3 regions of the Kitasatospora sp. NPDC058478 genome follow, and region 1 is predicted to be linked to each of the others. Evidence: riboswitches for the same ligand, from Rfam matches in the RefSeq annotation. Region 1 holds a riboswitch; each other region holds the start of a gene.

Region 1 (3,974 bases):
GTCGAACGCGCGGCGAACGACGGCGCGTACCTGCGCTTCCTGCGCGAACCGCGGATGTCCGCCGGGCTCTACGCGCTCTCCCCCGGCGACACCGACCCGCAGACCGCGCACGACCAGGACGAGATCTACCAGGTGATCAGCGGCCGCGCCGAACTGACCGTCGGCGCCGAGACCGCCACGGTCGGGCGCGGCACCGTCGTCTACGTCCCGGCCGGCACCGAGCACCGCTTCCACCACGTCACCGAGGAACTGCGGGTCCTGGTGGTGTTCTCCCCGCCCGAGGGCTGACCGTCTGCGGACCGACCGGGAACCGGCCGGGGACCTGCCGGGGACTGACCGTCCGTGGGCCGGCCGCGGCCGACCGTCTAGGGTCCTGGGCATGAGCAAGAGCCTGACGGAAGAACTCTGGGCGGCCATCGAGCCGGTGTACGCCGAGATCCTCGCCCACCCCTTCATCGGCGGCCTCACCGACGGCACCCTGCCGCGTGCGGCCTTCCGCCACTTCGTCGTCCAGGACTCGCACTACCTGCGCGACTACGCCCGCGCGCTCGCCGTCTGCGCCGCCAAGGCGCCCGGCGAGGAGGACGTGCGGGCCTTCGCCGACGACGCGGTCGGCGCGCTGGCCGCCGAACAGGGCATGCACGCCGAGTTCCTGACCGCCTTCGGCGGCAGCGCCGAGCAGGCCGCCGCCGAACCGGTGCTGCCCACCACCCGGGCCTACACCAGCTACCTGCTGGCCACCGTCTATGGCGGCTCCTTCGCCGAGGCCGTCGGCGCGGTGCTGCCCTGCTACTGGATCTACGCCCGGGTCGGCGAGGCGCTGCTCGCCCAGGGCTCCCCCGACCCGCTGTACGCCAAGTGGATCGCCACCTACGGCGACGAGGCGTTCCAGTCCGTCGTCCGCCGGGTGCTGGCGCTCACCGACCGCCTCGGCGAGGAGATCTCCCCGGCCGAACGGCGCCGGGTCGTCGAGCACTTCACGACCACCTCGCGCTACGAGTGGATGTTCTGGGACGCCGCCTGGCGCGGCGAGCGCTGGCCGGTCTGACCGCTGGTCGCATGGGGTGCGGGGCCCTTTCCGGGGGTCGTCCCCGATGCCCGTACCCGGGTCTCCCCGGGGCCCCGGGTCGGGGTGATCTAGGGGTTCTCTCCGGGCCATCGGGCCTCGTTCCGGCACTCGTGTCCCCGTACGATCGAAGTACCGAAAGCAAGCGGGATGCGGCACCGGACGGCAGCCGACCCCACGGGGAGAGAAGGAACGGTCATGGCTGAGCTCTGGAAGTCGCTGCCCTCCTGGGTGCGGAACATCGTCATCCCGGTGCTGGTCCTGGTGCTGCTCTGGAACATCGTGGGATTCGTCTTCGGTGTCGTCGGCGCCCTGCTGAGCATTCTGATCAAGGTGCTGGTCGTCGCCGGCATCGCCGCCGCCGTGGTGGTCCTGGTGAAGAAGGCCGCCAAGGGCTGAGCAACCGCCCGAGGCCCGGCCCCCTGGACGGGGGCCGGGCCTTCGGCGTTCCCGGCGCGGCGTCCGGCCGGCCGGAGGCGTGCTGGACCTGCGGCGATCGGCTCGCTACGGTGTTGGGCGTCATGTGCAGGCAACACCGCCTGCCGACGCGGGAGCTCGGAGCACCGGGCTGAGAGGGCGCTGACCGGGACGTCGACGGACGGACCGACGGCTGCGTCGACCGCAGGAACCTGACCGGGTAATGCCGGCGTAGGGAGTTTGAGGTCAGATGACCACGTTCGAAGCACAGCCGCAGCCTGCCCGCAGCACCGGGAACAGCGGCACCGAGGCCGGCGGCAGCGAGACCGGCGAGGCCGCCACCGCCACCGCCTCCGTCACCAGCGCCGGCACCGGCTACCCCACCCCGGCCTGGCGCAAGGCCTACCGCGAAGGGTCCCGGCCCGACCTGCGGGTCCCGTACCGCGAGGTGCAGCTCACCAACGGCAGGACCGTCCCGCTGTACGACACCTCCGGCCCGTACACCGACCAGGCCTACGAACCCGACGTGCGGCGCGGCCTGCCCGCCCTGCGCGACGCCTGGATCCGCCTGCGCGGCGACGTCGAGGAGTACGACGGCCGCGAGGCGCGCCCCGAGGACGACGGGATCAAGCACACCTCGCCGCGCGGCGGGAACCTGCGCAACCTGGACGCCGTCTTCCCGGGCCGCCCGCGCCGCCCGCTGCGCGGCCGCGGCGGTGCCGCCGTCACCCAACTCGCCTACGCCAAGCGGGGCGTGGTCACCCCCGAGATGGAGTTCGTGGCGCTGCGCGAGGGCCTCGCCCCCGAGTACGTGCGGGCCGAGGTGGCCCGCGGCCGGGCCGTCATCCCGGTCAACGTGAACCACCCCGAGGTGGAGCCGGCGATCATCGGCACCAACTTCCTGGTGAAGATCAACGCCAACATCGGCAACTCCGCCGTCACCTCCTCGATCGAGGAGGAGGTGGAGAAGATGACCTGGGCCACCCGTTGGGGCGCCGACACCGTCATGGACCTCTCCACCGGCCGCAACATCCACACCACCCGCGAGTGGATCCTGCGCAACTCCCCCGTGCCGATCGGCACCGTGCCGCTCTACCAGGCCCTGGAGAAGGTCGACGGCAAGGCCGAGGACCTGAGCTGGGAGGTGTACCGGGACACCGTCATCGAGCAGTGCGAGCAGGGCGTCGACTACATGACCGTCCACGCCGGCGTCCTGCTCCGGTACGTCCCGCTGACCGCCCGCCGCAAGACCGGCATCGTCTCGCGCGGCGGCTCGATCATGGCCGCCTGGTGCCTGGCGCACCACCAGGAGAACTTCCTCTACAGCAACTTCGAGGAGCTCTGCGACATCCTCGCGCGCTACGACGTCACCTTCTCGCTCGGCGACGGCCTGCGCCCCGGCTCCATCGCGGACGCCAACGACGAGGCGCAGTTCGCCGAACTGCGCACCCTCGGCGAGCTCGGCCGGATCGCCCGCGAGCGCGACGTCCAGGTGATGATCGAGGGCCCGGGCCACGTCCCGATGCACAAGATCAAGGAGAACATGGATCTCCAGCAGGAGATCTGCGACGAGGCGCCGTTCTACACCCTCGGCCCGCTCACCACCGACGTCGCCCCCGGCTACGACCACATCACCTCGGGCATCGGCGCCGCGATGATCGCCTGGTGGGGCACCGCGATGCTCTGCTACGTCACGCCCAAGGAGCACCTGGGCCTGCCCAACCGCGACGACGTCAAGACCGGCGTGATCACCTACAAGATCGCCGCCCACGCCGCCGACCTCGCCAAGGGCCACCCCGGCGCCCAGGACTGGGACGACGCCCTCTCCGACGCCCGCTTCGAGTTCCGCTGGGAGGACCAGTTCAACCTGGCCCTCGACCCGGAGACCGCCCGCGCCTTCCACGACGAGACCCTCCCCGCCGAACCCGCCAAGACGGCCCACTTCTGCTCCATGTGCGGCCCGAAGTTCTGCTCGATGAAGATCAGTCAGAAGATCCGCGCCGAGCACGGCGAGGGTTCCAGTGCCGTGGAGACCGAGTTCGACGCCGAGGCCCTGGCAGGCATGGCGGAGAAGTCCGCCGAGTTCGCCGCCCAGGGCAACCGGGTCTACCTCCCCCTCGCCGACTGACGTCGTTCTGTCGAAGCGCTGCTCCGGGTGTCTCGCTGTTCCTGTGGCAGCGCTTCGGCATGCCTGGGCCACGGCGCCGCACTTGGGCCACTGGGGGATCCGGTCGCCGAGCTAGTATTACGTGGTAGTGGTAATACGTGCTACTTCGGAGGCGGGAGATGCGGCTCAACAGCAAGGGGCAGGTCACGATCCCTGCGGATCTTCGCGAGAAGTGCGGCCTGCGTCCCGGGGATGAGGTGGACGTCATCGAGGAGGACGGCGTCCTGCGGATAGTGCGTCGGGCAGGCCACGGCACCAGGGGGCAGCGGGCGGCCCGCCGGATGAGGGGAAGCGCCGCGGGCGGCATGTCCACTGACGAGATCA
Region 2 (7,538 bases), on a different contig from region 1:
CCGCCTTCAGCTGTCGCTGGAGGTCCAGCGCGACCGGCCCCAGCTCGCGCGCCAGCCAGTCCCGCTTGAGCAGCCCCACCCCGTGCTCCCCGGTGATCGTGCCGCCCAGCTCCAGCCCCAGCGCCATGATCTCGTCGAAGGAGCGCTGCGCCCGCGCAGCCTGCTCCTCGTCCGAGCCGTCGAAGATCACGATCGGGTGGGTGTTGCCGTCCCCGGCATGGCTGACCACCCCGATGGTCAGCGCGTGCCGCTCGGCGATCGCCGCCACGCCGTTCAGCATCTCGGCCAGCCGGGAGCGCGGCACCGCCACGTCGTCGATCATCGTGGTGCCCAACCGGTCCAGCGCGGGCAGCGCCAGTCGCCGGGCCTCCAGCAGCAGCTGCGACTCCGCCTCGTCCTCGGCCGGCACCACCTCGGTCGCCCCGGCCTCCCGGCAGAGCTCCGCCACCCGCGCCAGCCCGGCCTCCCGGTCCGGCCCGTCGAAGGCCACCAGCAGCAGCGCCCGGGTCGTCTCCGGCAGCCCCATCCGCCCCAGGTCGTTGACCGCCCGCACGCTGACCGCGTCCATCAGCTCCATCAGCGACGGGGTCAGGCCGCGCGCCATCACCTCGCAGACGGCCGCGCCCGCCGCGTCCGCGCTCGGGAACTCCGCCGCCAGCGCCAGCTGCGGCGCCGGCGCGGGCCGCAGCGCGAGCACCGCCCGGACCACCACGCCCAGCGTGCCCTCCGAGCCGACCAGCAGCCGGGTCAGGTCGTACCCGGCCACGCCCTTGGCCGTCCGGCGCCCGGTGGACAGCAGCCGCCCGTCCGCCAGCACCACGTCCAGGCCGAGCACGTACTCGCTGGTGACGCCGTACTTCACGCAGCAGAGCCCGCCCGCGCCGGTGCCGATGTTGCCGCCGATCGTGCAGGACTCCCAGCTGGACGGGTCCGGCGGGTACGAAAGCCCCAACTCCTCGGCTGCTCGCGACAGTTCGGCGTTCACCACGCCGGGTTCGACCACCGCGATCCGGTTCACCGGGTCGAGCTCCAGGATCCGGTTCAACTTCACCATCGACAGCACGATGCAGCCGTCCACGGCGTTCGCCGCCCCCGACAGCCCGGTCCGCGCCCCCTGCGGCACCACCGGCACCCGCAGCGCGGTGGCGGTGCGCAGCACGTGCTGCACCTGCTCGACCGTCTCCGGGAACACCACCACGGCGGGCGCACCGGCGGCGCAGAAGCCGGCCATGTCATGGCGGTAGGCGGCGGTCACGTCCGGATCCACCACCACGGCCCCGGCCGGAAGGCCCTGCGCCAGTCGGTCCGTCAGGTCACCCATCGCCGCCTCCACTCGCCGCCCGCCGCCTCCACCGCACTCTGCCCGCCCGCCGGAGGCCCGGCAAGTGGGCCCCGGCGGGATCTGCGGGGCACGGGCCTCGGCCGGGCAGGGCCTACCGGCGGACCACCGGCTCCTGGAACTCCGTGACCCACCGCGCCGGGTCGTCCGGGCACTCCAGGTAGAGCTCCCGGGCGTAGCCGGCCGAGCGGTAGCCGTTCGCGTCGATGAAGCGGGCCAGCTCCTGGAAGCTCCCCATCGCCTCGTCCATCGAGCCGCGGTGCACGACCGTCGCCGCTTCCTCGATCGGCGGCAGGTCGAGCACCGCGAAGCCGTACCGGCCCGGCTCCACCGCCGGCCCGACCGGGACGGCCACCCGGATCAGCACCGTGCCCTCGCCCTCCGGCACGTCCTCGTACCGGGCGACGGACGGGCCCGCCCCGGCGATCCCGGCCTCGGCCAGCCGCCGGCACAGCTCCGCGAACAGCGGGCCGATCACCGGTCCGATGTCCTCCGGCTCATAACTCGCGGCCACCGCGGTCAGTTCGGCCACCCGGACGGACGGCACCCGCTTCAGCACGACGTCGTGTGCGGACATGCTCCCCTCGCTCTCGATCGTCCGGAGCCTCGCCTCCACCCTGGTCAGCCGCTGCTCGTCCGCGGCGATCGCCTCGGCGAGTTGGGCCCGACGCAGCCGCAGCATCCCGCGCAGTTCGGCCGCGTCCACCTGCTCGTCCAGGAGGGCCCGCACCTGCTGCAGCGTGAAGCCGAGCTCCTTGAGCGCGATCACCCGGTTGAGCCGGGCGAGTTGGGACGCCTCGTAGGACCGGTACCCGCTGACCGGGTCCACCCTGGCGGGCCGCAGCAGCCCGATCGCGTCGTAGTGGCGCAGCATCCGCACCGACACCCGGCCGTGGCTGGCGAAGTCTCCGATGTTCAACATGGTGCCCCCACTCCACCCCCTGCCACCGTGTCAGGGTCAACCCCCGCCGGCCGCAAACGCGAAAGGCGGGTGCCGAGTGATCTCGGCACCCGCCCTGAGCAGGTGGTTCTCCAACCAGCGGAGAGCGTGGGATTCGAACCCACGGTACGGGGTCACCGCACGACAGTTTTCAAGACTGTTCCCTTAGGCCGCTCGGGCAGCTCTCCAGGCGGAGGTCAGCCTAACGGGTCCGGCGGGGTTCGGTGCACACCGTTTCGTGCGGGTGGGGGTCAGCTGTCGCCGTCCCGCTGGCCGAGGGTGACCTTGGTGTTGAACTGCTGGCCGTTGCGGGTGTACTCGACGTCGACGGTCTCGCCGGGCTTGTGCGTCCAGATCCGGCTGACCAGGGCGGGGCCGTTGTCGATCGGGACTCCGCCGAGCTTGGTGATGACGTCGCCCGGCTTGAGACCGGCCTTGTCGGCGGCGCCTCCGGGGGTGACGGCCGGCTGGCCCTGGATGTCGCGGGTCTGGATCTGCGCGCCGTCGCCCTTGTAGTCGTCGTTGCGCAGCACGTCGAGCTTGGCGTAGACCGGCTTGCCGGTCTTGATCAGGGTGTCGGCGACCCACTTGGCCTGGTTGATCGGAATGGCGAAGCCGAGGCCGATGCTGCCGGCCCGGCCGTTGGCGGAGGCGTTGGACTGGATCGCCGAGTTGATGCCGATCACCGAGCCGCTGGAGTCGAGCAGCGGGCCGCCGGAGTTGCCGGGGTTGATCGAGGCGTCGGTCTGCAGGGCGTTCATGTAGGAGGACTGGCCGCCGGTCTCGTCGCCGGAGGCGACCGGGCGGTCCTTGGCGCTGACGATGCCGCTGGTGACGGTGGACTCCAGGCCGTACGGCGCACCGATCGCGACGGTGGCGTCACCGACGTTGACCTTGTCGGAGTCGGCCAGCGGAAGCGGGGCCAGCTTGCTCTTCGGCGGGTTGTCGATCTTGACCACGGCGACGTCGTAGCCCTCGGCGTGGCCCAGCACGGACGCGTTGTAGGACGTGCCGTCGGCGAACTTGACGGTCAGTTTGCCGCCGTTGAGGGTCGGCGCGACCACGTGGTTGTTGGTGAGGATGTGGCCCTCGGTGTCGAAGACGAAGCCGGTGCCGGTGCCCGACTCGCCGTTGCCCTGCGCCTTGATGGTGACGACGCTGGGCAGCGCCTTCTGCGCGATGCCGGCGATCGAGCCGGGGGCGGGCTCGTTCTTCTGGGTGTTGCTGGCCTGGACGGTGGTGCTGCGGTGGTCGTCGGCGCTGTTGGTGCGGTCGTTGCGGTCCGCGACGGTCACGCCGAGCGCCCCGCCGGCCACGCCGGCGACCAGCGCGACGGCTGCGATCAGGGCGACCAGGCCGCCGCGCTTCTTGCGCGGGCCGCCGGGGCCGCCGGGGTAGTCGGCCGGGTAGCCGAGCGGTCCGGCCGGGCCGCCCGGGTAGCCCGCGCCGCCGCCGGCGTCGTGGGCGGCGCCCCAGCCGCCGAGCGGCTGGCCGGCGCCGAACGGGTGGTGGCCGGGCGCGGGGTGCGCGGCGGGCGCGCCGGGTGCGGCCGGGGTGCCGTACGGGTCGTGCGGGCCGGCGGCGGGGACGCCGTGGGCCGGGGTGGCGTACGGGTTGGCACCCGGCGGCAGGGCCGGGCTCTCGGCGACGGGTGCGACAGGTGCGACGGGTACCGCCGGCGCGGCCGGGACCGGCGGGGCGGGCGGCAGGACGGGCGGCGGCGCGTCGATGTAGCCGGTGGCGGCGTCGACCGGGGCGGTCGGCGCGTCGGCGACCGGCGCGGCCGGGGCCTGCGGGGCCGCCTCCGGCGCGGGGACCTTGGTGAAGGCCACGGTGGGCTGGTACCCGCCCTCGGCCGGAACACCATCGGTCGGCGCGCCTTCGGTCGGCGCGGCCTCAGCCGGTGCGGCCTCGGCGGCCGGCGCGGCCGCGGGCTCGGGGACCCGGCCGAAGGCCAGTGTCGGCTGGTGCCCGCCCGAGGCGTGGCCGTCGGAAGCGGGAACAGCCGCCGCCTGGCCGCCCGAGGGCTGCTCCCCCTGCGGCCCGGTGGGCCCAACCTCGCGCTCGGTGCTCACGAACGACCTCCATAGCTGACAGAACCAAGGACCATAGTTTTTCGTACTGCCGATTCGATTGCCGTAAGGACCCCTCTGAATAACTCATAAGAATCCTTAGCCGCCGCCGACAGCCGGGCCGCCGACCAGGCTGTCCTGCGCCGACGACCGAGCCGATCACCAAGCCGACGACCGAGCCGACGAGCAACTCGACGGCCGAACCGGCGACCAGGCCGACGACCGGAGGCTCCCCCACCTCCGCCGGACGTCCCGCGATGCGGGCCGCACACCCCGTGGCCTTGGCGTTCACCCCCGGGCCGGTTAGCCTGTCGCTCACAACTGACACGCGGGAGCTTGGACCGACCAGGCTGAGAGTGCGCTGGTCGACCGTACGCCACGGGATCGTGGGCGGACCGTCGAGGGGGCGCAGACCGCCGGAACCTGTCCGGGTAATGCCGGCGTAGGGAGTATCGGCCATGTCGCCTGCTTCGCCATCCTCTTCTTCGGGCGCGCCCGCGTCCAAGGGTTTCCCCGAACCGTCCCCGACCGCTCACGACGGTGACAGCGGTGACAGCGGTCGCCCGGGCCCCACCGACACGGCGACCGCCGTCCTGGACCGCCCGGAGCGTGCCGAGGCACCGCTCGTACTGGACACCGAGCCGCCGCGCACGCTGCGCTTCCGGGACCACTTCGCGCTCTGGATGAACCTGGGCGTCAGCCTGATCGGCTTCTCCACCGCCGCGACCGTGCTCGGCGCCAAGGGCAGCGAGCTGTCGCTGGCCGCCGCGGTGACCGCGATCGTGGCCGGCACCGTGGTCGGCACCGCGATGCTCGGCGTGGCCGCGCTGATCGGGGCCCGTACCGGTGCGCCCGCGATGGCGAACCTGCGCGGGCTGTTCGGCACCCGGCTGTCGTACGTCCCGACGGTGCTGAACATCGTCCAGTGCGTCGGCTGGGGCGTGTTCGAGCTGCTCACGATCGCGGTGGGCGCGCAGACCGTCGCCCACACCGACGGCTACCGCTGGCTGTTCGTGCTCCTGGCGGGCGCGCTGACCACCGCGCTGACCATCTGGCCGCTGGGCTCGATCGCGGTGCTGCGCCGCTTCGTGGCCGGTGCGGTCGCCGTCGCGATGGTGTACTTCACCGTCCAGTTGGGCCGCCAGGGGGTGCCCGACCCGGGCGCCGGCAACTGGCACGGCTTCCTGGGCGCCACCGACGCGATGATCGCGGTGTCGATCTCCTTCGTCCCGCTGGCCGCCGACTACACCCGGCACTCGCGCACCGCGCGCTCGGCGTTCTGGGGCAGCTTCTCCGGCTACACGATCGCCCAGGTCTGGTGCTACGTGCTCGGCCTGATGGCCCTGCTGCAGTCCGACGGCGACCCGAACAGGATCTTCGACTCCTTCCTCGGCGTCTGGGCCGGCTGGCTGTTCCTGCTGGTGCTGGTGCTGCGCGAGACGGACCAGTCCTTCGCCAACGTGTACTCGACCGCGATGTCGGTGCAGAACCTGCTGCCGAAGGTGGACCGCCGGGTGCTGACCGGCGGGATCGGCCTGCTGATCACCGTGCTGGCCCTGCAGATCGACAAGTTCACCGACACCTACACCAACTTCCTCGGCCTGATCGGCTCGGTCTTCGTGCCGCTGCTGGCGGTGCTGGCGGTGGACTACTTCTTCGGCGCCGGCCGGTACGGCTGGAACCTCTCCGCCGACGCGCCCTCGCGCCGCCTGATGCTGCTGCCGTGGGTGCTGGGCTTCGCGGTCTACCAGTTCATCGCGCCGACCGCGGTGGCCGGCTGGTGGACGGACTTCTGGACCTCCGCCCAGGACGCCCTGGACTTCACCCCGCAGGAGTGGACGTCGGCCTCGCTGTTCGCCTTCCTGGTGCCGGCCCTGGTCACCTGGGCGCTCACCCCGCTGACCCGCAGGACGGCGCGGAGCTGACCGACCGGCACCGAAGACGGCCCCGCGGATTGGGGCCGTCTTCGCCTGCGCGTCACTTCCGCCGCCTATCGTGGGGCCCGTGACCAGCACAGACCCGTCCTCGACGGCGGCGCGCACCACGCCGCCCGTCCAGGTGATCGCCCACCGCGGTTCCTCGCACGCCCTGCCCGAGCACACCCTGGCGGCGTACCGGCGCGCGCTCGACGAGGGCGCGGACGCGGTCGAGTGCGACGTCCGGCTGACCGCCGACGGCGAGCTGGTCTGCGTGCACGACCGCCGGATCGGCCGGGTCTCCAACGGCCAGGGCACCGTCTCGGCGATGACGCTGGCCGAGCTGGAGGCGTACGACTTCGGCGCCTGGAAGACCGGCCGCCCCAGCACCGACCCCGAACTGCGCGGCGTGCTGCGGCTGGAGCGGCTGCTGGAGCTGGTGGTGGACTGCGGCCGCCCGGTGGACCTGGCGATCGAGACCAAGCACCCGGTGCGCTACCGCGGCCGGGTGGAGGCCGAGCTGCTGCGGACGCTCGAACGCTTCAAGATCGGCGCGAGCCGGGAGGGCGAGCGCCCAGCGGCCCGGATCATGAGCTTCTCCTCGGTGGGGCTGGACCGGGTGGCGGCCTCGGCGCCGGAGTACCGGCGGGTGTTCCTGTTCGAACGGACCCTGCCGCTGCTCGGCCGGCTGCGCCCGGGCTCCCCGCTGCCGGGCGGGGCGCGGATCGCCGGGCCGGGCATCGACCTGGTGCGGGCCCGCCCGCAGCTGGTGACGCGGCTGCGCGAGCTGGGGCACGAGGTGCACGTGTGGACCGTGGACGAACCGGCCGACGTGGAACTGTGCCTGGAGCTCGGGGTGTCCGCGATCATCACCAACCGGCCCGCCGAGGTCCTGGCGCAGCTCGGGCGGTGATCCGCCGTCGGGCGGCGGGCCGCCCGCAAATCCACCCGCAAAGCCCGGACACAACCTGATCGTTCTGGTCGGCAGTCAAACCTTCCGGGCCCGTTATTGCCGGAATTCATGCACCGGGGCGACGCAGGGTGAGCACGGAATGACCTCAGGTCCACCCTCGGTCGCAATCGCTTGAAATGTCCTCGCGGGATCGTCCGGCGGTCGTTTCCGACGCATTACCAAGGGGCATCTCTCCCTCGGCATACGCTGAAGGAGGTCCGGGGGTGGCGTTGATGGTGGCGCGTGAAGTGCCGACTTCATCGACCATGGCAGTGCCGCACGGCCCGGCGAGTGTCGGGGTCGCACGGCGCCGACTGCG
Region 3 (7,538 bases), on a different contig from region 1:
TGTCCCGGAGCTGGACGATGTCCACCCCGCCCGCCAGCGCCGCGTCCAGGAACTGGGCGAGGTCGCCCTGCTCCCGGCGGGCGTCGGTGCACAGGTACAGCCGGGCGTCGGCCAGCCGCCGGCGCGGCGTGTCCGCCGCCATCAGATCAGCATCGCCTGGGCGCGCCGCTTGACCTCGGTGCCGCGGTTCTCCTGCAACGCCTGGATCGGGCTGCCGGGCAGCGACGGGTCCTCGGTGAAGAGCCACTCCAGGATCTCCACGTCGTTGTAACCGCAGTCGCGCAGCACGGTCAGGGTGCCGGACAGGTGCTTGACCAGCCCCTGGCCGTCGATGAACGCCGCAGGGACCTGCAGCGACTTGTTGGGGCCCCGCCGGACGGCGATCAGCCCGCCGGTGCGGACCAGGTCGCGCACCTCGGTGACGCGCACCCCCCACTGCTCCGAGATGTCGGGCAGGTACATCCACTCGGAAACCAGGGCTTCAATCTTGCTTTCAATCTCACTCACGCCACCAGACTGCCACCTCCACAGCCCCCCGCGCACCAGCCGCTACCCCGCGACCGCCGACTTCAGCGGCACCGAGGGGTCCGCCGCGCGGGCCCGGTCCAGCGCGGTGCCGCGCTCGATCAGCCTGCGGCCCTGGGTCAGGTCGCGCGGCCGGTCGACGGCCAGCAGCGCGCTCGGCACCCCGTCGCGCAGCCAGAGCACCGTCCAGGAGGCGTCCTGCGAGCCGCCGCGCCACAGCAGTTCGTCGCCCTCGGCGTGCCGCCCGGCGTACTGGACCATCCGGCCGAACTGCTCCGACCAGAAGTACGGCACCGGGTCGTACGGCGGCGCGTCCGCGCCGAGGACGGCGGCCGCCGCGGCCTCGCCGGACTGCAACGCGTGGTCCCAGTGCTGGACGGCCAGCCGGGCGCCGGAGCGGGCGGACGGGTAGCTGACGCAGTCCCCGGCCGCGAAGACGCCGGGCAGGCCGGTGCGCAGCCGCCCGTCCACCAGGACGGCGCCGGTGCCGTCCAGCTCGACGCCGGAACCGGCCAGCCAGCCCGTCGCGGGCCGGGCGCCGACGCCTACCACGACCTCGTCGGCGGGCAGGTGCGAGCCGTCCGCGAGCAGCACCGCGCCCTCCTCGACGGCGGCCACGCCGACCCCGCAGCGCAGGTCGACACCGGCCTCGGCGTACCAGGCGGCCATCGCCGAACCGACCTCGGCCGGCAGCGCGCCGGGGACGGGCGCCGGGCCCGCCTCGACCACCGTCACCTCGCAGCCGGCCGCGCGGGCGGCGGTGGACACCTCGGCGCCGATCCAGCCCGCGCCGACCAGCACCAGCCGCAGGCCGGGCCGCAGCAGGGCGCGCAGCGCCAGCGCGTCGTCCAGGGTGTGCAGCAGGTGCGCGCGCTCGGCGCCGGGCAGGGCGCGCGGGGTGGCGCCGGTGGCGATCACCAGGGCGTCGTACGGGAGGTCGCCGGCGTCGGTGTGCAGCACGCCGGGGGTGAGGCCGGTGGCGCGGCGGCCGGTGAGCAGCTCGATGCCCAGGTGCGGGTAGTCGATGTCCAGGGTGGTGGCGTCGGCCTTGCCGAGCAGCACGTCCTTGGAGAGCGGCGGCCGGTCGTACGGCGCGTGCGGCTCCTCCCCGACCAGCGTGATCCGCCCCCGCCAGCCGCCCTGCCGCAGCTTCAGGGCGCACTGCGCCCCGGCCAGCCCGGCCCCGACGACGACCACCCGATCCGTTGCGTTCAGCTCTGCCACGCCCGTCACTGTACTCAGCGCCCTGCCGGGGCCACCGGCCCGTCCACCCCGCGTACGGGCCTTCGGCCGGGCCCGCCCCCGGCGTTATGGTGGGGGCACCATCACGGGAGCCCGGCGTACCGGGCTGAGAGGCGGGCTGGCACGGCCCGCGACCGTCCGAACCTGATCCGGGTCATTCCGGCGAAGGGAGAAGAGCAGCCTTGTCACGCTTGCCCGAGGAAACCCACGCCGACGTGCTGGTGATCGGCGGGGGCATCATCGGCCTCGCCGTCGCCTGGCGCGCCGCGCAGCGCGGGTTGCGGAACATCGTCGTGGTCGACCCCTCCCCCGGCGGCGGGGCGGCCGGGGTCGCGGCCGGGATGCTCGCCCCGGTCACCGAGCTGCAGTACGGGGAGGAGCCGCTGCTGCGCCTCGGCATGGCCTCCAACCAGCGGTACGGGGACTTCGCCGCCGAGCTCACCGAGGCGAGCGGCGGCCTGGACACCGGGTACCGCCGGTGCGGCACGATCGCCGTCGCGCTGGACTCCGACGACCGCGAGGAACTGCGCGAGCTGCACGCCTTCCACCAGCGGCTCGGCCTGGACTCGGCCTGGCTGACCGGCCGGGAGGCCCGCAGGCTGGAGCCGATGCTCGCCCCCGGCGTGCGCGGCGGCCTGCACGTCGCGGACGACCACCAGGTGGATCCCCGCCGGCTGCTGACCGCCCTGGTGGCCGCCTGCGAGCTCGCCGGGGTCGTGGTCCACCGTGCCGAGGCCGTCGGGCTGCTGGTCGAGGGCGGCCGCGCGGTCGGCGCCCGGCTCGGCACAGGCGAGACCCGGAGGGCCGACCAGGTGGTGCTCGCGGCCGGCCCGCACAGCCACCGGCTGCCCGGACTGCCGGAGGGCGTGCTGCCGGCCGTCCGCCCGGTGAAGGGGCAGATCCTGCGGCTGCGGATCCCCGAGGCGTACCGGCCGTTCCTGTCCCGCAACGTCCGCGCGGTGGTGCGCGGACAGCACCTGTACCTGGTGCCCCGGGAGAACGGCGAGCTGGTGATCGGCGCGACCACCGAGGAGCAGGGCTACGACACCACCGTCACCGCCGGCGGGGTGTACGAACTGCTGCGCGACGCCCACGAGTTGGTGCCGGGCATCACCGAACTCCCGCTGCTGGAGACCTCGGCCGGGCTGCGGCCCGGCTCGCCGGACAACGCCCCGCTGCTGGGCCCGACCGCGCTGCCCGGGCTGGTCGCCGCCACCGGCCACTACCGCAACGGCGTGCTGCTCACCCCGGTGACCGCCGACCTGCTCGCCGAGTACCTGGCGACCGGCGAACTCCCCGAGCTCGCACAGCCGTTCACACCCACCCGGTTCTCCCCCGACCGCTCCACCACGAAGGCCTCCGCATGACCGAGATCGCACCACCCCAGACCACGCCGGCCCAGACCACGCCGGCCCGGACCGCACCGGCCGAGATCGCGCTGACCGTCAACGGCGAGCCCCGCCGGGTGTCCACCACGACCACCCTCGCAGAGGTCGTGGCCACCCTCAGCACCGCCCACAGCGGCGTCGCCGCCGCCCTCAACGAGGCCGTGGTGCCGCGCAGTTCGTGGCCGGCCACGGAACTGTCGACGGGCGACCGGATCGAGATCCTCACCGCCGTCCAGGGAGGCTGACATGGCCGACGACCTGCTGACCATCGCCGGGGCGTCCTTCGGCTCCCGGCTGATCATGGGCACCGGCGGCGCACCCAGCCTGGAGATCCTGGAACGGGCGCTACTGGCCTCCGGCACCGAGCTGACCACCGTGGCGATGCGCCGGGTCGACGCCGGCACCCAGGGCTCCGTCCTGGACGTGCTGACCCGCAACGGCATCCGGGTACTGCCCAACACGGCGGGCTGCTTCACCGCCGGGGAGGCCGTGCTGACCGCCCGGCTGGCCCGCGAGGCGCTCGGCACCGACTGGGTGAAGCTGGAGGTGATCGCCGACGAGCGGACCCTCCTGCCGGACCCGATCGAGCTGCTGGACGCCGCCGAGACCCTGGTCGACGACGGCTTCACGGTGCTGCCGTACACCAACGACGACCCGGTGCTGGCGCGCAAGCTGGAGGACGTCGGCTGCGCGGCGATCATGCCGCTGGGCTCGCCGATCGGCTCCGGCCTGGGCATCCGCAACCCGCACAACTTCCAGCTGATCGTGGAGGGCGCGGGCGTCCCGGTGATCCTGGACGCGGGCGCTGGCACCGCCTCGGACGTCGCGCTGGCGATGGAGCTGGGCTGCGCGGCGGTGATGCTCGCCTCCGCGGTGACCAGGGCGCAGGACCCGGTGCTGATGGCCGAGGCGATGCGGCACGCCGCCGAGGCGGGCCGGTTCGCCCACCGGGCCGGCCGCATCCCGCGCCGGTTCCACGCCGAGGCCTCCTCGGCGATGGCCGGCCGGGCGGAGCTGGACACCCGCGAGCACCCGGCGTTCTGACACCGGGACGCCCGGCACCCGCCCGCGTGTGCCGTGTCACAAACCGGGCACAGCCGGGCCCGGAGGCGATGTCCTCCGGGCCCCGCTGCCGCCGGAGCCCGAGGGCGTGCCTTCAAACCCCCGCCTGCGCGCCGACGCCGGGGCACGCACCTCGCCGCGTTGTCGTCGGTCGCCGATGGCCCCCAGCCTTCGGCCGGGAGGTGCCCCCACCGCATGGACTCCCTCCTCCGCCTTGCGATGCACGCACCCCAACGCCGCCACGCCCGCCCTCCGGGCGGACGACGGGGGTTTGAAGGCACGCCCTAGACTCTCCGGGTGGACATGGCACTGCACGACCCCTTGATCGGTACCCTGCTCGACGGCCGGTACCGGGTCGAGCAGCGCATCGCGACCGGCGGGATGTCCACCGTCTACAAGGGCACCGACACCCGGCTCGACCGGGTCGTCGCCCTCAAGGTGATGCACCCCGCGCTGGCCGGGGACGACGGCTTCACCGCCCGGTTCATCCGCGAGGCCAAGGCCGTCGCCCGGCTCTCCCACCCGAACGTGGTGAACGTCTTCGACCAGGGCGCGGACGGCGCGAACGTCTTCCTCGCCATGGAGTACGTGCCCGGCCGCACCCTGCGGGACCTGCTGCGCGACCGCGGCGCACTGTCCGTACGGGCCGCGCTGGACGTGCTGGAGCCGGTGCTGGCCGCCCTCGGCGCCGCCCACCGGGCCGGGCTGGTGCACCGGGACGTCAAGCCCGAGAACGTGCTGATCACCGAGGACGGGCTGGTCAAGGTCGCCGACTTCGGCCTGGTCCGGGTCCTCGGCACCGCCGACGGCGCGCCCACCTCGACCAGCACCGCGACCGGCGGCACGGTCCTCGGCACCGTCTCCTACCTGGCCCCCGAGCAGATCCTCCCGGACGCCCCCACCGACCAGCGGGTCGACGTCTACGCGGCCGGCATCCTGCTCTACGAGATGCTCACCGGCCGCCGCCCGCACACCGGCGACAACCCCGTCCAGGTCATGTACAAGCACCTGCACGAGGACGTCCCCGCCCCCTCGCTGATCGCCCCGGCCGTCGGCCCCGGGCTGGACGCCATAGTGGCCGGCGCCTGCGCCCGGACGGCCGAGGCCCGCCCGTACGACGCGGTCGAACTGCTCGCCGCCCTCCAGCGGCTCCGCCGCACGCTCACCCCCGCCGAGCTGGACGCCGAGCCGCCGGCCTCCACCCGGCCCAGCCCGCGCTACCCGACCAGCGAGCCGACCTCGGTGATCCAGCCGCCGACGGGGCCCGTCGACGCCGCGGCGCCGGAGCCCACCAGCGTGCTGGACGTGCCGGCGGAGCTGCTGGACCAGCTGCTGGTCGAGCCGCGCCCGTACGACGAGCCGACCCCGGTGCGCGGGCGCCGGCCCGGCCTGCTGCGCCGCCTCCCCCGCAAGTCGCTGATCTGGGCGGCCGCGCTGACCGCCCTGGTGCTGGCGGTCGGCGGCGCGACGTACGGGCTGTCCGAGGGGCTGTACGGGCCGGTGCCCGGCGTGCTCGGCAAGGACCGGGCCGAGGCCCAGCGGATCCTGGACAAGGACGGCATGCACGGCCGCTTCGTCGAGGTGTTCAGCGAGAGCGTCCCGGCCGGGCAGGTGATCGCCACCGACCCCGGGGTGGGTGCGCGGACCCGCAAGAGCGACACCGTGACGGTGACCGTCTCCAGGGGCCCCAAGCGGATCGCGGTGCCGGACCTGACCGGGAAGACCGCCGACCAGGCCGCCGACGCGCTGACCGCGGCCCAGCTGACCAGGGGCGGCGTGACCGGGACGTACGACGACACCGTGCCGGAGGGCGTGGTGATCAGCAGTTCGCCCGCGGCCGGGCAGCTGCTCCAGGAGAACACCGCGGTCTCGCTGGTGGTCAGCAAGGGCATGGTGCCCGTCCCGGACGTCACCGGGATGAGCAAGGACGACGCGGCGAAGGCGCTCCAGGCGGCCGGCTTCACGATGCAGACCAGCGGGGTCAACCTGTTCGGCACCGGCAAGGTGTCCGGCCAGTCCCCGGCGGCCGGCGAGCGGCGCCCGCAGCACACCACGGTGACGGTCAACTTCCCCTTCTTCTAAGGGGATCCCTCGCTTCTGAGGGGATTCCTCCGAACGCCGGTCCGCCCTCAGCGCAGCGGGCCGTCGCCCGGCTCCTCCTGGTGGGAGTAGCGCTGCTCGCGCCACGGGTCGGCGAGGTTGTGGTAGCCGCGCTCCTCCCAGAAGCCCCGGCGGTCGGCCCGCATGTACTCCACCGCGCGGACCCACTTGGGGCCCTTCCAGGCGTACAGCCCGGGGACGATCAGCCGGACGGGGAAGCCGTGCTCGGCGGTCAGCGGCTCGCCGTTGCGGTGGGTGGCGAAGATCGTCCGCGGGTCGGCGAAGTCGGCCAGCCGCAGGTTGGCGCTGTAGCCGTACTCGGCCCAGACCATCACGTGGGTGACGCCGGGCGCGGGGGGCTCCAGGTCGAGGAGGGCGGCGGCCGGCACGCCCGACCACTCGTTGCCGAGCAGCGTGAACTTGGTGACGCAGTGCAGGTCGGCGACGACGGTGGTGCGCGGCAGGGCGTGGAAGGCCTCGAAGCCCCAGCTGCGCTTCTCCGCCGAGGCGGTCGCGCCGAACACCTGGAGGTCCCAGGTCAGCGGCTTGAAGCGGGGTACGGGCCCATAGTGCAGGGCGGGCCAGCCGCGCTGCACGCGCTGCCCCGGGGGGAGCCTCGGGTCAGACGGCGGAAGCGGTTCTTGTTCGGACTGACCCATGACTCCATGGTGACAGACGGCGGTCGACGCGCCGTGCGCGCCCCTTGGCGCGGCCACGCGCCCCATCCCCAAGAACCGGTGGTCGAGCCCGTATCAGCTCAAATCGGATATTCCGAAACATGTCCTAGTGAGTGTGAACTTACTGGAACTTTCTCCCATTTCGATGCCAGGATGCGCAGCGCAGGAGTCACAACAGGCCGTAGCGCAGGGAGGCACCAGCCATGCAGGGCGACCCAGAGGTCATCGAGTTCCTCAACGAGCAGCTCACCGCGGAGCTCACCGCGATCAACCAGTACTTCCTGCACGCCAAGATGCAGGAGAACTTCGGCTGGACGAAGCTCGCCAAGTACACCCGGCACGAGTCCTTCGACGAGATGAAGCACGCCGAGACCCTCACCGACCGGATCCTCTTCCTGGACGGGCTGCCGAACTACCAGCGGCTGTTCCACGTCCGGATCGGCCAGACGGTCAAGGAGATGTTCGAGGCGGACCGCCAGATCGAGGTCGAGGCGATCGACCGGCTGAAGCGCGGGATCGTCGTGATGCGCGCCAAGAACGACGT

What was found. A riboswitch is a leader RNA that binds a small molecule or an ion and turns the genes downstream of it on or off. The one in region 1 is predicted to bind thiamine pyrophosphate.
Region 2: it holds a riboswitch for thiamine pyrophosphate, as region 1 does, so the genes downstream of both, ACFWPT_RS36820 (purine-cytosine permease family protein) here and thiC (phosphomethylpyrimidine synthase ThiC) in region 1, are expected to answer to the same signal.
Region 3: it holds a riboswitch for thiamine pyrophosphate, as region 1 does, so the genes downstream of both, thiO (glycine oxidase ThiO) here and thiC (phosphomethylpyrimidine synthase ThiC) in region 1, are expected to answer to the same signal.

What each region holds. Positions count from the first base shown of each region.
Region 1 covers NZ_JBHXML010000031.1:41,065-45,038, reverse strand. Annotated here, with positions in the region: gene ACFWPT_RS18900 (cupin domain-containing protein) at 1-288, shown strand, start outside; gene tenA (thiaminase II) at 380-1,048, shown strand; gene ACFWPT_RS18890 (DUF5326 family protein) at 1,265-1,465, shown strand; TPP riboswitch at 1,604-1,738, shown strand; gene thiC (phosphomethylpyrimidine synthase ThiC) at 1,734-3,611, shown strand; gene ACFWPT_RS18880 (AbrB/MazE/SpoVT family DNA-binding domain-containing protein) at 3,770-3,974, shown strand, end outside.
Region 2 covers NZ_JBHXML010000095.1:7,104-14,641, forward strand. Annotated here, with positions in the region: gene ACFWPT_RS36800 (FAD-linked oxidase C-terminal domain-containing protein) at 1-1,321, opposite strand, end outside; gene ACFWPT_RS36805 (MerR family transcriptional regulator) at 1,434-2,261, opposite strand; tRNA gene ACFWPT_RS36810 (tRNA-Ser) at 2,380-2,467, opposite strand; gene ACFWPT_RS36815 (S1C family serine protease) at 2,531-4,354, opposite strand; TPP riboswitch at 4,670-4,817, shown strand; gene ACFWPT_RS36820 (purine-cytosine permease family protein) at 4,810-6,276, shown strand; gene ACFWPT_RS36825 (glycerophosphodiester phosphodiesterase family protein) at 6,356-7,180, shown strand.
Region 3 covers NZ_JBHXML010000022.1:9,189-16,726, forward strand. Annotated here, with positions in the region: gene thiE (thiamine phosphate synthase) at 1-142, opposite strand, end outside; gene ACFWPT_RS14370 (Rv2175c family DNA-binding protein) at 142-507, opposite strand; gene ACFWPT_RS14375 (NAD(P)/FAD-dependent oxidoreductase) at 550-1,758, opposite strand; TPP riboswitch at 1,843-1,955, shown strand; gene thiO (glycine oxidase ThiO) at 1,959-3,134, shown strand; gene thiS (sulfur carrier protein ThiS) at 3,131-3,400, shown strand; gene ACFWPT_RS14390 (thiazole synthase) at 3,402-4,199, shown strand; gene pknB (Stk1 family PASTA domain-containing Ser/Thr kinase) at 4,521-6,299, shown strand; gene ACFWPT_RS14400 (molybdopterin-dependent oxidoreductase) at 6,347-6,976, opposite strand; gene bfr (bacterioferritin) at 7,198-7,538, shown strand, end outside.